2 regions of the Exiguobacterium sp. NPDC077395 genome follow, and region 1 is predicted to be linked to the other one. Evidence: predicted binding sites of a transcription regulator. Region 1 holds the regulator's gene; the other holds the start of a gene.

What was found. Region 1 encodes NrdR, which represses ribonucleotide reductase genes. Its sites were predicted from a motif close to AACACNATATATNGTGTT; they were not measured.
Region 2: a site for NrdR is predicted at 7,404-7,421, ahead of ACQKD4_RS07165 (anaerobic ribonucleoside triphosphate reductase). Genes of this name have one in related genera too.

What each region holds. Positions count from the first base shown of each region.
Region 1 is NZ_JBNNHU010000001.1:882,308-892,751, reverse strand. Features, by position in the region: gene ACQKD4_RS04530 (hypothetical protein) at 140-349, shown strand; gene ACQKD4_RS04525 (DUF2231 domain-containing protein) at 431-844, opposite strand; gene ACQKD4_RS04520 (DUF1002 domain-containing protein) at 943-1,815, opposite strand; gene thrS (threonine--tRNA ligase) at 1,920-3,863, opposite strand; gene dnaI (primosomal protein DnaI) at 4,163-5,077, opposite strand; gene ACQKD4_RS04505 (DnaD domain protein) at 5,082-6,434, opposite strand; gene nrdR (transcriptional regulator NrdR) at 6,475-6,942, opposite strand; gene ACQKD4_RS04495 (hypothetical protein) at 6,955-7,326, opposite strand; gene speD (adenosylmethionine decarboxylase) at 7,439-7,825, opposite strand; gene ACQKD4_RS04485 (glyceraldehyde-3-phosphate dehydrogenase) at 8,058-9,089, opposite strand; gene ACQKD4_RS04480 (site-2 protease family protein) at 9,247-9,729, shown strand; gene coaE (dephospho-CoA kinase) at 9,753-10,358, opposite strand; gene mutM (bifunctional DNA-formamidopyrimidine glycosylase/DNA-(apurinic or apyrimidinic site) lyase) at 10,371-10,444, opposite strand, start outside.
Region 2 is NZ_JBNNHU010000001.1:1,389,130-1,399,573, forward strand. Features, by position in the region: gene nhaC (Na+/H+ antiporter NhaC) at 1-1,218, opposite strand, end outside; gene ACQKD4_RS07140 (amidohydrolase) at 1,354-2,442, opposite strand; gene ACQKD4_RS07145 (DoxX family protein) at 2,459-2,803, opposite strand; gene ACQKD4_RS07150 (S1C family serine protease) at 2,860-4,125, opposite strand; gene ACQKD4_RS07155 (fumarylacetoacetate hydrolase family protein) at 4,237-5,055, opposite strand; gene nrdG (anaerobic ribonucleoside-triphosphate reductase activating protein) at 5,110-5,565, opposite strand; gene ACQKD4_RS07165 (anaerobic ribonucleoside triphosphate reductase) at 5,543-7,393, opposite strand; gene ACQKD4_RS07170 (formate/nitrite transporter family protein) at 7,585-8,415, opposite strand; gene ACQKD4_RS07175 (hypothetical protein) at 8,714-9,169, opposite strand; gene ACQKD4_RS07180 (hypothetical protein) at 9,335-9,703, opposite strand; gene ACQKD4_RS07185 (hypothetical protein) at 10,014-10,444, opposite strand, start outside.

The DNA.
Region 1 (10,444 bases):
CTTAGCACTAGCAGGAAAAGATGTCAAGATATCGCGCATGAATAATTGGTAGCTCACACTTTTATGATGATACCAGTCATTCTCTCGTTTCGCAATACCTTTTCAAAGGGAATAATGAAATAACAAAGGAGGGATTTACATGAACTGGCGAAAAGACGTCTCGCGCGAACATGACTATCACGACCAGGTTCAGCAGATCGTCAGTAAAACGATGCAGGCGCATGGCTTAGAAGATGAAAAGTTACAGGCAGTATTAACGGACTTATTAGAAGAGATGAATCGTATCACATTAAAGATTGTCGATGATCACGAGTCAGCTCAAAACTATATTCATAAACGATGGTATTGAAGTGTAAAAAAACCTGTCCTGCTTATGTACCATATAAAAACGTCCAGTTCCAAATCTATGGAATTGGACGTTTATTCATGTTTACTGTGCGTAAATCATCTGTCCACCGAGATGCCCGGCGTATGCAAGAAGTCCCGCTCCCACGAGTGCAATCACAAAACTAAGCGTGATCCATAGCTTCCCTTTCGCACGATATCCAATGGCAAGCAAGACAACAGTGATGCCAAACGCGATCAAGCTGTACAAGGCAAAATGTTCATGGTTTTCAATCATCGCCTCTGTGACCGAAGGAAGGTTTGCTTCCGCATACTCCTCGGCACTGTCACCCGATAGAAATGCCACTCCGCCCGATATTAATCCAGCAACGAGCGTGACGAGTGCAAACAGTCGAAAACTTGTCCATTTGAAGCTAATCAAAATCAAAAGCGTCCCAAACAGTAGAAGACCAATCGGAGCATGCACGAGCAATGGATGTAGCGGAACACCACCGAGCATAACGATTCCTCCCTAAGATTAAAATAATGGATGAAAGTTATTTACCCCGTTAGACGATTTTTTTACCCAGTTTTCCTTCTTTTCACAATGACACACATTTAATTCGTGAGCGACTTGAAGAAGTTGCTAATTGCTTCAAATAGTCTCGCAAAGAATCCTTGGACTTCCTCTTGTTCAAGAAAAGCCTGTACGTCCTGACCTGCATCTTTTAATCCGTTACTGATTGCAGACCAATCTAGATTCGCTTGTTGCATGTTTTCAAATAATGTCGTCAATTGGTCGAGTTGTCCTTCAGACAGCTGGACGTTATTTTGATTCAACACTTGAATGACAATGTCGCGAATCTCAATATTCGTCTCAGGCATTTGATTCGCGATTTCCGCTTTGATTTCGTTCATGAGACCTGCAACATCCTCTTGACCAACTGTCTTTCCGATTTCAGACGTCACTGCCAACTCTTCCTGCGCAAGTTCTTTTCGTTCATCCGACAGTTCAATCCCGGTTTCGGCCGCCGTTTGATCATACGCCTTCATGATCCCTGTCAAAGCGGACGTACCCGTCACGTTGATTGGCGACGTGATATAAATGTCCGCATCCGTCACACCTGCCGTGACCAATGCGTTCGCATACATATCTTTCGTGACCCACGTCACATTTTCAGTTTGAATATCAAGACCTGTCCCGTCCGTCAATTTGATTCGTGCGGACGAATACATACCTCCCCCACGTTGCGCCTGTGGGACAGAATCTCCTAAATATTTTTCTTCATCCGCTGCCGTCGTGATAATCGGTTCGATTCCTTCTGGCGCGTCCATCCGTTCAAGTACCCATTTTTGTTGTTCTGAAGAGAGCGACTCCCCGAGCGTCACAATCGTGTCATTGACGATTGCCTCTGCCCCGACTTTCGGAAGTGCTCCTGTAAATGCGACTGCTCCAATAGTAAGTGCCAATACTGGCTTCATATAATTCATGAATCATCACTCCTTATTGTTTACGATACGTGCAGACGACGAATTACACATCCGTCTTTAGACCGAAAAAAACCACCTTTCTCGATGGAAAGGTGGCTCCTTGCTTAGCGTGAACGGTTCGCAATCTCTTCTGTGAGGGATGCGATGAATTCGTCAAGTGATGCTGATACTTGTTCTTGTTGACCGTAACGGCGAATGTTGACCGCGCGCTCATCACGTTCCTTGTCCCCAAGTACGAGCGTCATCGGAATCTTCTTCATTTGCGCTTCACGAATCTTATAGCCAAGTTTCTCGTCACGGAGGTCCGTTTCGACGCGGACACCACGCTTGACGAGTTCCGCTTTGACTTCAGCGACATACTCATCATGGACATGTGATACCGGAATCAATTTCACTTGTACCGGTGCGAGCCATGTTGGGAATGCGCCTTTGTATTCTTCGATCAAATACGCAACAAATCGTTCCATCGTCGAGACGACACCACGGTGCAAGACGATTGGACGATGGTCTTTTCCGTCCGGCCCTGTGTACGTCAAATCGAAACGTTCTGGGAGTAAGAAGTCAAGTTGAACAGTCGAGAGCGTCTCTTCTTTCCCGAGCGCCGTACGTACTTGCACGTCGAGTTTCGGTCCGTAGAATGCCGCCTCTCCTTCTGCTTCAAAGTATGGAAGTTCGAGCTCGTCCATCGTTTCTTTCAACTGGCTCTGTGCCATTTCCCAAATCGCATCATTATCGAAGTACTTCTCTTTATCGGCAGGATCGCGATACGAGAGACGGAAACGATAATCTTTGATGCCAAAGTCAGCATACACTTCTTGAATCAAGTGAACGATGTCTTTGAACTCTTGTTTCATCTGTTCAGGTGTCACGAACGTATGCCCGTCGTTCAAGACCATGTAGCGGACACGTTGAAGTCCTGTGAGCGCGCCTGACATCTCATAGCGGTGCATCCCACCAAGCTCAGCGATCCGGAGTGGAAGCTCACGGTATGAGCGTGGCTCATGTTTATAGATTGTCATGTGGTGCGGACAGTTCATCGGACGAAGGACGAGTTCCTCATTGTCCATCTCCATTTTCGGGAACATGTCATCTTGATAGTGGTCCCAGTGTCCAGATGTCTTGTACAAGTCGACCGACCCAAGCACCGGTGTATAGACGTGTTGGTATCCGAGTTCGAGCTCTTTGTCGACGATATAGCGTTCGACCGTACGACGAATCGATGCACCTTTTGGCAGCCACATCGGAAGTCCTTGACCGACTTCTTGTGAGACGAAGAAGAGGTCGAGTTCTTTTCCGAGTTTACGATGATCGCGTTCTTTTGCTTCTTCAAGAAGTCGCAAGTGCTCAGCGAGTTGTTCTTTCGTCGCCCAAGCCGTCCCGTAAATACGCTGTAACATCTTGTTGTCAGAGTCGCCACGCCAGTATGCTCCAGCCACGCTCATCAATTTAAAGATTTTCAACTTCGAAGTCGATGGGACGTGTGGTCCTCGGCAAAGGTCGAAGAATTCCCCTTGATGATAGATTGTAAGTGTCTGATCGGCAGGAATGTCTTCAATCAACTCGATCTTGAGCGGGTCTCCCAACTCTTTATAACGAGCGAGCGCTTCGTCACGTGAAACGACTTCACGAGTGATTTCTAAGTTTTCATCGACGATGCGTTTCATCATTTTCTCAATCTCAGGAAGATCTTCCTCATTGATTCGGCGATCCATTTCGATGTCGTAATAGAATCCGTTCTCGATCGTCGGTCCAATCCCGAGATAGATGTTGTTCTCTTCTCCATACAAACGCTTGATTGCCTGTGCCATCAAGTGCGCTGACGAGTGACGCATCAGGTCGAGACCGTCCTCTGAATCTGGCATGACGAGCTCGATTTTGCCGTCCTGTTCAATCGGACGACGGTAGTCGATGAGTTCTCCGTCTAGTTTTGCTGCGATTGCTTTTTTGCGAAGTCCCGGGCTGATTGAGCCTGCGACGTCTTCTGCCGTGACGCCGGCATCAAATTCTTTTACCGCGCCATCTGGAAATGTCAATTGAATCATGTACATCTGTCCCCTCTCAAAAAATGAATATAAAAAAAGCCCATCCCTCAAAAAGGGACGAGCTTTGATTCTCGTGGTACCACCCTCGTTCCCAAGCATCACGCTTGGCTCGAACACACGATAACGAGTGTGAATCGCCGCACGATTGACCCGTACGGTGCTCTGAGGGAGTAAATGCATCGTCGTCGTTAGGAAGCTTCCACCGCCCTTCCCTCGCTAAAACTCGTCTCGATGATTCATATCCTCTTCTATGCATCACTTATATGGTTATTAGTATAGTCAACTCATCCGAGAAAAACAATCCTTTACCGACGTCGATTTTCACCCTTCAGTTCGATTTGTGTCGTCGTCGTTGAAATTCGTTGCATGAGACGCTGTGCCTTCATTTTATTTTGCGCGGACCCATCGATTGAAAAGTGAGTCTCAAGCTCTTCTCCGCTAAAGTTCGAACTATATAACGTCGGCAATCGATGCATCATCCGATATTGGAGAATGATGCCGAACAGTTCGTCGCGCACCCACGGGCTGATCGCCTCAGCACCAATGTCATCAATCAACAAGACAGGTACATGTTGAAACGAAGTTAAAAATGAATCAAACGATTCGGTGCGAATTTTGCGTTTTGCTTCCGAGACGAATCCAGGCGCATGAACTAAAATCGTTTCGATATCCGCCACTTTCAATTCATTGGCAATGGCGGCGAGTAGATACGTTTTCCCGACACCGAAACTCCCGTGTAAATAGAGTCCGTTTACTTTTTGTTTGGACTTCATCCCCGTTACGAAACGCATCGCTTCCCGAAGTGCGATCTTGCGTGCATCGTCCGCCCAGTCAAATGACTCAAAGCTCGCCTCACGAACTTCTTCCGGTAAGAACAAGCTCTTAAACTTACGGTCCATCTCTTTTTGGCGTCTAGCTTGTCGATGAGCTACCGTCTCTTCATAGCGAATGGCGATCTGTCCGAGATCGACATAGAGCACCGGTTGATGACCCGGGATGACGGCTTGTTCTTCCATGAACGTCTTCCCATCCATCTGCTCGGCATACTCACTCAGCTTCGTGAATCCAATTTCAATCGCTTTCTCTTCTAACTCAGGATGAGCGTTCAAAAAGGCGATTACTCCTGGATGATTGAGCGTTCGTCTGCGAATCGACTCATACGCTTCGCGGACTTCTTTTCGATTCATCAACTGCGATAACGACTGGTTGATTCGTTCCATCCCCTCACCCCTTCTCTTTCAATTCATTTAATAGTTTTACGAGCTCCGCGTCATCCGGAACGGAAGACTCCAATTCTTTCTTTCTCGCCTGATCATACGATCGCTGTTGTTTCGCTTCATCTTCGAGCCATTTCGGCATCTCGCCTTGTTGAGATTTCCGACGCGAACCGACAGTCGTCCGCTGTACATTTTCACGTTTTTGTTGCTTCTTCTCAATGAGCGCATCTTGTGACGCTTCTTGCTCCAACGCTTCTTTCGCGTTCGTATAACCTGCCGTCTTCCAACTCGTTGCGATACGAAGGACATAATTCTCGTTCAGACGAGTCTGTTTCTTCACTTCAATACAATAATAGAAGAGTGCGTTGATCACGCCCGGTGCGAGCCCGAGCGTATCGACGAGTTCGATAACCAACTGTTCATCACTTTTCGACAGCTGAGGCGTCTTCCGAAGTGTCGATACGTATTGATGGGGGTGGGCCGCTTCCATTACCGCTGGATCATGTAAGTCTCCCAGCTTGGTCTCTTCGAGCTCCACCGTCTTCTCTTTTCGATGCCGTGTCTGCTTTTTCTTCAACTGTAATACCATCTGACGGCATCCGTCCCGCTTCTCCTGCTCACTGAGCGGAAGATAGGCTTCGTGAACGAAATATTCTTTCAACATCTCCGCCATCGTCTCTTCGTCGAGTTGAGAGACATAGGCCAGTTTTGTGATGGTTTCGTCTAATTTCTTTGTGAAAAACCCGACTGGGAAATTCGTCAGTTTCTTCACAATATCCATATCGAACGAATAGTTGATTTCAATCTTCGCACGATCTGGTTTTTCGTAGTTCTTTTGCGTGAACGCTCGATGATTGACACCTTTGACATCAAACACTTCATTAAAGTCTTTCGTCACCTCGACGATTCCCGCTGGCAAAGGGTCGATTGTGAAACGCCCCTGAAGTTGTTTAAAGCGCACTTCCCCTACTTTATAGAAGAGAAAGCTCGATAACAGTCCATCGTTTAAAAACGTATGCGGCGCGAGCGGCACACGCAACTGATAGACGTATTGCGTCAATCGGGCATCTTTCGTTTTGTACGTCCGTACCAATCCGATGGCTTCGAGGCGAAATAGATTATCCGTCAATTCATTGATGGAGTACTCCAACATCTCACACAAGGCACTATGAGACATATAGTTCGATTTCATTTTGCCTGGTTTCAATTCACTCCACAGCGTCTGATACAGCGCGAGCGCTTTGACACCGATGACAGGCTGATATAAGTGGTAAAGGGACTGATACGATTCGCGGTCAACAAGACCTGTACTCATAATGAGCAGTTCGTCCGTCCCAAAGATTGTACGTTCTTTCTCCATAGCTCTCTCCCCTGAAAAAGGGCGACCAGCAGGCCGCCCTTTAGTTGGTCGAATTTTCTTGCTTCATTAAATCTTCAAGTTCTTTAAAGAACACAGTGATATCTTTGAATTGGCGATAAACAGATGCAAAGCGGACGTATGCGACTTCATCGACACGTGCGAGTTCATTCATCACCAACTCACCCACTTGCTCACTCGGAATTTCCGACTGCGCGAGGGCGCGAAGTTGTTGTTCGACTTTTGTCACGACCCCTTCAAGCTGTTCAAGCGTGACCGGTCGCTTTTCACACGCACGAATGATTCCACGGAGCACTTTTTCGCGACTGAATTCTTCACGGTTTCCATCTTTCTTCACAATGATGAGGGGTGTCTGTTCCACCGTCTCAAACGTTGTGAACCGATACCCACATTTTTCACATTCACGACGACGTCGAATCGAATAATGGTCTTGCACCGGTCGGGAATCGAGCACTCTCGTTCCATTGTGATCACATTTCGGACAACGCATGCTCAAGCCTCCTTATCGTTCGACAGATTTATTTCCGATAGCACGAAGCGGGAATTGTTGTGTGAGCGCCTCGTAATAGTGAGTAACGATTTGTGCGAGGTCTGTCCCGAGTCGCTGTTCGCGGTTCAATGTAAAATCGACTGCTGTACGACCTCCGTCTACTTGCACGATCGTAATGAGTCCGTCCCATCCTTCACCAATGAATGAGAGTTCGCCACGGTTCGAGTCGATTCGACGGACCGTCTGACCATTTGACTGAATCTGACTTTCTAACCATTGTAAGATTGCATTCGGAGATGCCGCATAGTAACGTGTCCGAAGCGATTCATTTTTATGTGTATCTTTCGTTTCAATATGTGTTTGTAACTTATCTAACAGTCCCATAATCCACCTCAACGCCTGAGTTATATACGTTAAGCATATCAAAATTAAGGCAACAACAAAACAATTAAAAGGGCTGACCGTCAAACGGCCAGCCTCAAAAGGTTCTTCAGAATTATTTAGTTAGTGCAACTTGTGCTTCTGGAACACGAATTGGTCCCATTCCACGTTCAAGTTTCACATCTTCACGTACTTTTGCATCCAATCCTTCGGCGATGTATTGCGATGCCGTAGCTGGATCGATTCGATCTCCACATGTGAACACGTCAACCGACGCGTAGCCATGCTCTGGGAAACTGTGAATCGTTAAGTGTGATTCTGAAATGATGACGACTCCACTCACACCGTGCGGCGCAAATTTGTGGAAAGCGACTTCGCGGACTTCAGCGCCCGAACGAAGAGCTGCATCGACGAACAAACGCTCGATGTAGTCGATATCATTTAATTTGTCGGGATTGCACTCCCAAAGTTCTGTAATAATGTGACGTCCCATAGTATCCATATTAGTGGATCCCCCTTTACATCAATGGTCTCAAAGTAGTTGATGATCACTCACTTTGTGCCTGAATCGCCCACAACCACGGGGGCAAGTTAGTCCTAAGAGGTCCTAACCCTTTAAGTTGCGTTTGTCAGACCAATTGAAGTTCACGAAACTGAGTGTAACGTGTTTGGGACGTCGTTACAAGACATTTGTTTAAAAAAATCAAAAATATTTTTTAGACCGTAATATTTTTTTAGGCGTGAGTTTCTTGTTGCCCGATTTGAAGGTAACTCGCCACCATGTCCAACAAGTCGACGACACGGCACGAATAGCCCCATTCATTGTCATACCATGCGAGAACTTTTACATGATTTCCGCCGAGTACCATCGTCGAATCCATATCGATAATTGACGAGCGATCGTCTCCGTTAAAATCAATCGATACGAGCGGTTCATGGGAGACACCTAACACGCCCGTCATCTCTCCAAACGCCGCACGTTCAAACGCTTCATTCACTTCATCGACGGTGACGTCACGATGAAGCTCGACGACTAAGTCGACGAGTGATACGTTCGGTGTCGGGACGCGGAGTGCCATTCCGTTTAATTTCCCTTGAAGCTCTGGCATGACAAGCCCGATCGCTTTAGCCGCTCCTGTCGAAGTCGGGATGATCGAACTGCCACAAGCACGCGCCCGGCGTAAGTCCTTATGCGGGTTATCAATGTTATTTTGGTCGTTCGTGTACGCATGAACAGTTGTCACTAAACCAGTTTCAATACCGAATGTCGAGTGTAACACCTTCACGACCGGTCCTAGACAGTTTGTCGTACACGATGCATTTGAAATGATGTGGTCTTCTTCCGGGCGATAGTCTCGATCGTTGACCCCCATCACAATCGTACGTACATCCCCTTTCCCTGGTGCAGTCAAAATTACTTTTTTTGCGCCTGCATCTAGATGAAGTTTCGCCCCGATATCCGAGTTAAACTTCCCTGTCGCCTCGACCACGATGTCGATGCCAAGGTCTGCCCACGGTAAACGTGATGGATCACGTTCTGAAATGAGTTCGATTCGCTTTCCATCGACTTCAAGCGCATCCCCTTGCGCTCGAACCGTCAATCCGAATGGACCGTGAATGGAATCATGTTTGATGAGATGAGCGAGCGTTTCCGCAGGATAACTCGCATTGATCGCCACGACTTCATGACGTCCCTCAAGCATCAATTTTCGGAATACCATTCTCCCGATTCGACCGAATCCGTTAATCGCAACTTTTGTCCCCATGCTAAATCCCCCTTTTTCTACATTACGGTTTCATTATAACGGATAGCTGTAAGCGTTTTCACTATGATTCGTCACATTTTTTTCATTTTTCTTTGTTTATTTTTTGAAAATGAGGGAAATTTCTTGTCGTGAAGCACAACAGAAAGGAGGCGTCACCATGTTTGATTGGGGAGATATCGATAAGTTCTTCATTTCGTTTTTCATCATCTTACCGATTGTGACGTTGATTCATGAGTTCGGACACTTCTTTTTCGCAAAGTTGTTTGGAGGCTCGCTCGACATGCAAATCGGCACAGGAAAAAAACTATTTAAAGTAGGACGTCTTCAAGTGAACCGCGTCTATTTTTATGATGCGTGGTGCCAGTTTACAGATTTAAAATGGAGCAACAAGGTCACCCGCACGCTTGTATATGGCGGTGGAGCCATTTTTAATCTGGCGAGTATCTTAATTGTCAATGCGTTTATTTTGAGACGAGAGATTGAACCGACGTTGTATACGTATCAGTTCGCCTACTTTTCGTTTTACTATATTTTCTTTTCACTGTATCCCATCTATTATTCGAACGGTCACCCAAGTGATGGACGTGCCATTTATGATACGTGGAAGAAAGGATCACCCGAATCCGATCCATTAAACTAACCAAACGAAAAGAAGGCGAATCATCATTCGCCTTCTTTTTCAATCGTCTTAAATTGTTCGACCAAACGGTCAATTTGCGGTGGTAAGTCACCGAGTGAACCGTTGTTATTGACGAGAAAATCGGCCTGATGCTTTTTCTCTTCAATCGGGATTTGAGAATGAATGCGAGCGAGTGCCTCTTCTTTCGTCAATCCATTCCGCTCCATGAGACGCATCAGTTGAATCTCTTCGCGACAATAGACGACGACAGAATAATCGACGAGGTCGAGCATTGTCCCCTCAAATAGGAGAGGAATATCAAAAATAACGACAGACTCGCCGGATGCTTCATAATCACGCATCTGTTCCTTCATCTCTTCACGAATCGCTGGATGCATCAGTTGATTGAGGTGTTGTCGTTTCGTCTCATCATGAAAGATTTCACGCCCTAGCGCGGGACGGTTTAAGACATCGCCGTCAAAACATTTTGGAAATGCCGCTTTTACACCCTCAATCGCCTTCCCTCCAGGTTCGACGACCGTCCTCGCAATCAAATCGGCATCGATGATCGGAATCCCCTTTTTCCGAAATAGTCGAGACACCGTGGACTTCCCGGTTGCAATCCCACCCGTCAATCCAATTTTCAACATAACGCCCACTCCTTAACGTTGTTGACAGCGTGGACAATAATGCGTGCCACGACCGCCTAGTTTCATCTTTTCAATTTCTTGTCCGC
Region 2 (10,444 bases), 510 kb from region 1:
TCCACCGTCCTCGAGTGCGCGTGATAAGTTTTTCGATTGTAATCCCATTTTTTCATAAGCCCCTGCAAACATACGTGACGGAACAACAATCGAGATATATTGCTCCGAACAGGTCGCATTTGTCGCAATCCCGGCCAAAATCGTTGAAGCAATCAACGAGCCTGCCGTTTTCGCCAACTTCAAGATTTGATTCATGATCGATTGAAGCATACCTGAATATTCTAAAATTCCACCGAACGTCATCGCGACAATCGTCATCGAGACTGTGTACATCATCGCATCGAGACCGCCTCGGCTAAAGAGGTTATCGACCAATTCATTACCTGTATCAATGACATAGCCACTTTGAAGAGCACCTACGCTGTCTGAAAGTGACCCGCCTTGGATGAACACTTGAGCCAAGAAGCCCAGTGCAATCCCGACAACGAGTGCTGGAATCGCTGGTACTTTTTTTGCGACGAGTAAAATGACTGCGAGCGGAACGACAAGTAACCATGGCGAGATGACAAAACTGTCTTCAAGAATGTTAAGCGTCTGTGTAATCTCTGACGAGTCCGTCGTCGAATCCGCAAACCGTCTTCCAAGCCATGCGTATACACCTAGCGCGATGATGAGACCCGGAATGGTCGTATATAACATGTGTCGGATATGTACGAATAGATTCGTATGAGTCAGTCCTGCCGCCAAGTTTGTCGTATCTGACAATGGTGACATCTTGTCCCCGAAATAAGCACCTGAGATGACGGCCCCCGCAACCATCGGAGCTGGTATCCCCATACTCAGTCCGATTCCCATCCCTGCTACACCGATTGTACCCATCGTCGACCACGAACTCCCAATCGAGAGCGCGACGACCGCACAGATGAGGCAAATCGTTAACAAAAAGTATGCCGGCGAGATGATCTTCAGTCCGAAATAGATCATCGTGGCAACGATTCCCCCACCAATCCAAGCACCGATTGTCAATCCGACCAAAATGATGATGACGACTGCCGGTAAAGCGAGACGAATCCCTTTATACATCATCTCTTCAATCTCTTTCCACTTGAACCCATGACGCCAGGCGACGAGCGAAGCGACCGCCGTCCCGACGATGAGCGGGATGTGTGGTCCTTGTCCGAGCTTGACGATTGAGATGAGCATGACAACAATCATCACACCAAGTGGTAAGAGCGCCCACCCTAGCTTCATGTCTTGCTTGTTCCCCGTTGTTTCCATCTAACTTCCTCCCCTATAGCGAAAATTCAGAATTGTCGTTATATTGTCGCTAATAACGTTATGATAGCGCTTACACTTATTTGATGCAATAAAAAAATGAGTGGACAGACATCTGTCTATCACACTCATCCTGAATTATGATGCTGCAATTCGGAGCGCATCCGCAAGCAGGCGTGCCCCGTCTTCTAACGCATCACGGTCAAACGTCATATGCGGATGATGAAGTCCTGGACCTAAATCTGCACCGATTCCAATCATCGTCGCATCAAGCGTCGGTTTCTCGACGGTATAGAAATGAAAATCATCGCTACCTGAGGTGACAATCCTCTCGACGAGAGCCGACTGACCGAAGCGTTGCTCGATCGCCTGCTTTGCAATCTGACTCGACTGTTCCCCAACGACCGCTCCCGGTGTGAAGTCTTGCCACTCCCACTCCAATGTCACACGATGAAGCTGACCGACATGGAGTAACATGTCTTCGACACGATTTCGCAGTTCGAGCAATTCCTCATTTTGTTGAGCGCGGACGTCAATCGAGAACGTCGCATTCCCTGGAATGATGTTCATGTTGTCACTCCCGGCGTGTACTTTCGTCAACTTGACGGAGTGTGGCTCAAACGGTGATAAGTAAATGCTTTTGAGCATGTGTTGAATCGTGAAGATGACATCGAGTGCGTTTTGTCCTTGATGCGGTCTTGCGCCGTGCGCGTCATCCCCAATCACCTCTCCCTTTAAGAAGAAGGCAGCGCCATGCTGAATCGCCGCCGCGTATTGACCTTTCTTCAACTCTTCTTGTGGACGCAAATGAATCCCGAACAGTTGCGTCACGTCTTCTAACGCCCCACGTTCGATCATGGCGAGGGAACCATTCCCTTGCTCTTCGGCAGGTTGGAAGATGAAACGGATCCGCTTCTGTAACGCCTCGTCCTTCAATTGTTCGAGTGCACCGAGTACCATGCTGATGTTCGCGTCGTGCCCGCATGAATGGTTCGCACGAAACGTACCGTCCACTTGTTGCCATAACGCATCGATATCGGCGCGGACCGCAATCACGTTTTCTCCCGATCCAATCTCCGCGATCACCCCGGTCACATCCTCGAACGTCCGATGCGGAATCGACCAGTCTGATAAAATCGAAGCAATCGTTCGGGTCGTCTCGATTTCTTTCCAACTGATTTCTGGATGTGCATGAAATTGTTCAAACCATTTCAATACGTTTGTCATATGTATCTCCACACCTTTATATTTTTTTGACACCTTTGATCAAAACCCATTGTAGCGGGAGTCGTCCCCATGTAATCCATTTCGGAATGACTTTCCCACCGATTTTAGATGGCTTGACGGCCATATTGATATTGGCTGGGAAGACGGCGATAAAGAATGCTGGTAGCGTCCGCTTTACGAACGTCGTCCCTTTGTTTAGTAAGAGCATTGCCCCGAAGACGACTTCCACGACTCCGCTCAGTTGCACCATCAAGCGGCGGAACGGCCAAGATTTCGGAATAATCGACATGAATGCCTTCTCTCTGACAAAATGTAAAATTCCTGCCCCGAATAGTAACACCCCATATAAGTTTCGTACCATATCTCATCCTCCTTTTGTATAAGCATAGCAAAAAAGGCGGGCTTATTGCCCACCTTTTACAATGCAGAACCGTTAGCGTTTTGAATCTCGACTTGAACCGTTTCCGTTTTTCCGTCACGGACATATTCGATGTCGACCGTTCCGTCCGTATCTCGAATCAATTCACTACGGAGGTCGATGAACGAGCTGACGTCTTTGTCATTGATTTTCACGATGACGTCACGCGCCTCAAGACCCGCTTTTGCGGCTGAACTATTTTGTTGAACTTCTACGATAATCGTTCCCGCCGTTACCGATTCAGGTAAGTTGATTTGTTCCGTCAAGTAACCTGGAGGGAACTCTGACACATCACGTAGCGATACGCCGAGCGAAGGATGATTGACTTCTCCCGTCTGTTCGATTTGATTGATCAGCGGAAGGGCGATGTCGACCGGAATCGAGAATCCGACTCCCTCGACTTCTGCCGTCGCAATCTTCATCGAGTTGATGCCGACGAGTTGTCCTTCTTCGTTGATTAACGCACCACCCGAGTTACCTGGGTTGATGGCCGCATCCGTTTGAATGACCTCAGCATTGAAGTCGGCCTGTCCGTTCTCATCCGTATCTACCGGCACGAGACGTGACGTCGATGAGACGACACCGCGTGTCACGGAGTTCTCGAATTGTCCAAGCGGATTCCCGATGGCGATGACCGTTTGTCCCGGTTTTAACTCGCTCGATTTGCCGATTGAGATGACGGCCGGTACTTTGTCAGCGTCCACTTTCAAGACGGCCAAGTCATACGTCGCGTCACTTCCCATGAGCGTCGCTTCCGCTGTCGTTCCGTCATTAAACGTGACCGTCAGCTTGTCTGCCCCGTTGACAACGTGATGGTTCGTCGCGATAAATGCCGAGTCACCTTCTTTTTTGTAGATGACGCCCGATCCAACGCCAGCCTCGACGGCTTCACTCGAGAAGCCAGTTTGGGCGAAGTTGTTCACGGTGACGACTGCAGGTTGAGCGGTTGCGACGGCATTCGTGACTGAAGAGTCAGACACGTTTGATGACGTCTGGACCGGAGTCCCTTGCGAGGTCACGTTCGTATCACTCACATTCGTTGCGGGTTGGTCGATAAACGGATAAGCGATTGCGCCCGTCAACAATGCCCCGATGACCCCACCGACAAGTCCTGGGAACATGCGGCTGACGAATGAAGGTTTTGACTGTGTTCGTACTTTTGTTTCTTCTCGGTTGGATGAACCGAGTTCTGTATCTAACCAATCTTTTTGCTGTTCTGATTCATGTAATTGATCGTGTTCATTTGATTGATTGTGACGATCCATAATGATTCATCTCCTCTGTGTTATCTTCTACCCTTACTATAACGAAGAGGAACACTCATTTATAAAATGATAAATGAATTACAAGATTCTTCACATTTTGCGTCATTTCATTCAGACAATCACATTTCTTAGCGTGCCCAGACCTTCAATCGTCACTTCGACGGTGTCTCCCGTTTGAAGATAGGTCGGTGGTGTCATCCCGTGCCCGACTCCGGCTGGCGTTCCTGTCGCGATGATGTCACCCGCTTCAAGCGTCATGCCTTTCGATAACGTACGAATGAGCTCGTCAATCGGGCGAATCATATCGGCCGTCGTTCCGTCTTGGCGTGTCTCCCCATTGACATTCGTTTTGATTCGGAGAGGGAACTGAAGCTCTTCCGGCGTCACGATGAACGGTCCCATCGGACAGAACGTATCGAACGACTTACCACGGAAGAATTGGACATGTTCTTTTTGCACATCCCGTGCCGTCACATCGTTTAGAATCGTGTATCCAAAAATGTGTTCTTCGACCGATTCGATGTCTCGTCCCGACTTTCCAATGATGACGGCAAGTTCGCCTTCGTAGTCGAGTTTGTCCGTCAATTCCGGATGGCGCTCGATGACAGCGTCCGGTCCGACTACTGAAGTTGGTGCTTTCGTGAAGATGACGAGTTTCCCCGCTCCCGCTGTATCCATTTCTTTCACGTGTTCTTCATAGTTCTTCCCGATACAAATCACATTTTTCAACGGTCGATACGGAGCAAGCAATTTCACGTCCGTCACTCGGTATGAAGGTGCCACGTCTAAATCAATATCCGGTTCGAACTCACGCGCGATCACTTCTAATAAATTTGTCGTATGTACTTGATTGCTGACATCGTAGACGAAATCACCTTCGACGATCCCCACTCGTTGCTCTTCTTGCATCTCAAAACTACACCATTTCATTAAAACTCCCCCTTTTACATCATTATACAAAAAATCGAGACATCTCTGCCTCGATTACACTTTATTCAAGAAGATGATCCGTTGATTACTCGATCCCCGAAAGCGGAGCCTCATGTCTCGTTGCGACTGCTCAAAGCGACCATCAACGAGCACATCGGCGTAGTCTAACACCGTTTGAACGGCTTCGTCCTGCATCGCTACCAACTGTTCCATTGTATAGCCCGTATACACCCACACATTTTTACCGAGCGACTTACATGCCATTACGAGTTTTGCTAACGGTGACGATTGAAGAAACGGTTCACCTCCTGAGATGGTCACCCCGTCCCAACCACTGAGCTTGACGCGTTGAACAAGTTCCTCTATTTCGACATCCTCACCGCCAGCTGGATTCCACGAGGAAGGATTGTGACACCCTTTACAGTGATGCGGACAGCCGGCAGTAAAGATGACCGTTCGAATCCCCGGCCCATCGACGACGGATTCTTCAACGACGGATAGAATGCGCATCGTGTTTCACCCTCGCCCGTTCTTCTTCTCGTTTCGCCGTATTCCAGCGGTCCATCGTCCCGACCAAATAACCGGTGATGCGGCGGATTCGTTCGATGTTTGTATCCTCGCCACACGTCGGACAGGCATCATCAATTAGTCCTTCTAATCCACAATTTCCGCAACGGTCGACCGGATGATTGATGGAACCGTAGCCGATGTTATGCTGACGCATCAAGCGGACAATCGATTCCACCGCTTCCGCATTGTGGGCAAGTGACCCATCGACTTCGACATATGATATATGTCCCGCGTCACACAATGCGTGATACGGTGCCTCGATTCGGATTTTCTCACGAATCGATACAGACTGATAGACCGGCACGTGGAATGAATTTGTGTAAAAGGCACGATTGGTGACACCTTCAATCATCCCGAACTCTTCCTGGTCTCGCGTCACAAATTTGCCTGACAGTCCTTCCGCGGGTGTCGCAAGCAATGAGAAATTCAAATCGTATGATTCGGCCGCCGCTCGCATCCGATCAGCTAAGTGCGTGACGATATCGAGACCGAGTCGTTCCGCTTCACGCGACTCAGCATGTGTACTGCCTGTCAACACCTTCAACGTTTCAGCGAGTCCGATGAAACCGAGTGAAAGCGTTCCTTGTTTTAATACGTCTCGAACCTCATCATGAATATGTAACTGTTCACTTCCACGCCAGACCCCTTGTGTGTAGAGGAAACGGAATTCTTCAGCGAGACGCGTACATTGATACTCGAAACGCTCGATCAACTGTTCGATGCCGATATCGATATAGCGGTTGAGAATGCGGTAAAAGTCAGAGAGTGACTCCGAGATCAGTGCCATCTTCACCAAGTTGAGTGTGGAGAAGGAAAGATTGCCACGTCCGACCGACGTCTCCTCTCCGTGTCGGTTTCCCATGACCCGAGTGCGGCAACCCATATACGCCACTTCAGATGCATACGTCCCATCATAGTAAGCGACATTAAACGGAGCATCGATGAAGGAAAAGTTCGGAAATAATCGTTTGCCTGTTACCCGACACGCTTCACGGAAAAGATCGACGTTCGGATCGTCCTCCCGAAAGTTGATTCCTTCCTTCACTTTAAAGATTTGAATGGGAAAAATCGGAGTCTCTCCGTTCCCTAACCCACGTTCCGTGGCACGAAGTAACTCTCGAATGAGGATACGTCCCCACTTTGATGTGTCCGTTCCATAATTGATTGAAACGAAAGGTACTTGCCCGCCCCCTCGTGAGTGCATCGAGTTCGCATTGTGGATGAACGCCTCACACGCCTGATACGTCGCCGAGATCGTCTCTTCTTCCGCGAGTTGTTTCAATTGCGCATCGTCCCAGTCAACGGGTAATGATTGAAGTCGGCTCAGTTGACGCTCATATGTCTTCTCGACATACGGTGCCAAGTCGACGTCAAACATTGGGAAGGCCTGCCCCCCATGCTGCATGTTTTGATTCGCTTGAAGGATGATCGACGCGAGTGCCATGGCAGAGCGAATGTCCTTTGGCGACCGGATCGTTCCATGCCCTGTGTGGAATCCATCTTTTAATAATTGACCGAGTGGAATTTGACAACATGTCGTCGAGCCAGTGATGTAATAGTCGGCGTCGTGCACATATAAATAGTTATCAGTGACGGCTTGTTTTGACCGTTCCGACATCAAATACGTCTGCGACAATTCTTTCGACACTTCTGAAGAGAGTCGTGCTAGTTTTCCGAGCGGGGATTTCCCGTCCACATTCGCATTCTCTTGCACCAAGTCTTGGTCTGGTAAAACGCAGACGTCCTCATACAACTGCAGTAATTTCAAAACCCATCACCTCACTATATATGGATTCAAAACATTCATATTCGTTTTAAGAATCCTATATATAGATTATGGCATGTGTTTTTCTCGATGGTCACGAGTCGATATTGTGACAGTTTACGTGTGGCCATACGATAAAAAAGAGCCTCGTCTTCGATAAGACAAGGCTCTACGCTACATGTGACAAACATCATTTATTTAACAGCTTTTACAACTTTTAATTCGACTTCTTCCTCTAATTCTTGTGCTTCACGAAGACCCTTCGAGTTGAGCCAGGTATAGATGGCTCCCATGAAGAGCGCTCCACCGATAATGTTACCGAATGTTGCAGGAATCAAGTTGTGAATTGCACCTGCCATGCTGATCGTCTCCGGGTGTGGGACGACGAGCGTCAAGGCGAACAAGACGAAGTTGGCGATGACGTGGTCGAATCCTGAAGCGAAGAAGACGGCGACAAGGAAAATCATCGAGAAGATTTGAGCGAACTCATTTTTCATTTGTTTCGGTAAGAAAATAGCGAGACAGACCATCCAGTTACAGAAGATGGCACGGAAGAAAATTTCGACCGTCGTATGATGCATTTTACTTTCAACAACGGAGAACAACCAGTTGTTCATCCCGAGTTCTTGGATGACGCCAGTCGGTGCAAGTAGTAAGGCGAATAGGATTCCCCCGAGTGCGTTCCCGACGAAGCAGAGCAACCAGACGAGCATCGTATCACTGAGCGTCGTATAACCACGAAGCGTCGACGTTGTGAAATACATCGTATTCCCCGTGAACAACTCAGCTCCCCCATAAATGATCATGACAAGCGCGATCCCGAACGAGAAGCCTCCGATGAGTGTCGTGAACGGAGATTCCGCTAAATACATACCGTTGACGACTTTCAAGGTAAAGATTGAGGCAAAGCCGATAAAGATCCCGGCTAACATTGCCCGTAAAAAGTATTCCATTGGACGATAATGAATCATTTGTGAGGAAGCTTGTGCTTTTTTTCGTAATGATTCGAGTGCATGGATTTCCATTGATGCCATGTCACAAACCCTTCTTTCTGAATAATTAAATAGGAAAGTATCAGTTCTAATATGTGAAATCATTAACAATATAAACTGTACAGTCTCTGTTGGCAATCCTGTCTTGCATGAATTGACAGAGTGTTCACATCGTAATCGTTTACATATGGCGGATTTGTGACAAAGAAAAATTCTCCCGATTTTCGGGAGAATGTCTATGAATTAGCATTTTCAATTTTAATATCAATCTCCCTGTTCCAAAATAAATCTTACATCCTACTTTTAATTTCGAATGTGCATAGTCTAATCATTAAAGAAACTTATTCTTTAAATAATGATAAATCATTTCATCTTGTAAGATTATTTCGAAGCACTCGAAATCAAAAGCTCTAATTTCAATTGAAGTTTGATTTAATTGAAACTCTAGCTCAGCTTCTGAATGAGGTTGATTTTCAAAGTCAATTTCTATATTTTTGAATTTACTCCCTATAAATACTCCACTTTCGAACTGAATTATATGTTTAACTCTCCCTATCAGTTCATATGTACTAAAAAAATTAATTATTCCAAAATCATTTGATGGGAAAAGTTCGAATAGTGACACCTTACTACCCCCAAAGATATCAAAAAGATACCATATCAAACTATCAGTCTGTATCTCATTTATAGCTTGAAGAATACTTTCAAGTTGTTCTCCAGTACATGATATATCTTCATTAAAACACTTACCACTAATTTCAATTTTATAATAGCTGGGGTTTGACATTACCTACTCCTCTTGTAAAAAGGTTTTGAAATGGATATGTAAAAATGGTTTATTCATTGACTAAATTTAGGTTTTCCGTTTGAATAATCAATTCAGAGTATAGGTAAAAATCGTCCGTCATATTTTTCTTAATTATGTGTAGCGATTAAATCCTAGAAACTTTAATCAGTGATATTCCGTTCCGATTCTAATTTTTGTGAAATGAATCTCTGCCGTAACAGGAGGCAATAAGAGATGGCATATAAATATTTCCTGCCCCTCTAATTCGTAACTATCAATGCTAATATCCTGCATGAAATATGGACGTTGTCCCCTTGTCAATTCTTTGATTGGCATTGTTCGATCATCTAGAGCAGCAGAAACCTCTACTTTAATACAACCTAAAAATTCAATCTCGTAGTGACGATAACTCTCTTCCTCATCTTCAATCTTTATTAAAACCTCATCTCCAAAATAACGGCAATCGAATCCTAAAACGCGCGCATCCCAATAATATATCTTTTCAATTTCTCTTAATATTTCCTGAGCTTTCATTTTTTCACCTTCTCTATGGAATATGTGCTGCTTAACTACGTGGCTTCACAAGTTTTAAATGGTTTTAATAATTTTGATCGTATATATGGACATCATGATACAAAGCTATATGATTTGGCTAAATTTACTCTTATTCCAACTCTACGGACTGTATTTCTCACATCGATAAACCCGCTATTGTCAGTTTATATAATTCTAACAAAGAGTCATCATGAGTAAACCCCCAAACCTCATCATACATATCATTTTTCATAGTATCTATGTAACATGACTATGCGTTAAAACATGCTCAAACTGAGGCCCTCATATTTCATTGTTCGTTTAAATAATCTATATCAAATTTTCGAGGTAAATTCTTTGTTAATTCTTCAATAGACTCATATCTTTTTTCATTAGAAAACAAAATAAACCCAAGTCCATCTCCATCTATTTTAATAAAAGAAGTTGGTATACTCATATCAATTAAAGGTACAACTTGAGTTCTAGAGAACAGCCACTTACCATACTTTTTTAAAGTGAAATTCAATTTATCTTTAAAGATAATATTATAAAACCTATTTTGAGCAGGCATCCAGTACGTTTCGTTAATCAAAAACCTTAAATCTTTTTCGTTTTCTATTTTTGCATTGCAGTAATAAAAAGAATTCTCATCCTCAGAGCAATAGTTCATAGAATATTTATTTTTCCTTGAATCCATTTTTTCAACCATCTCATTATCCTGACTTATATTTTTAGATAATA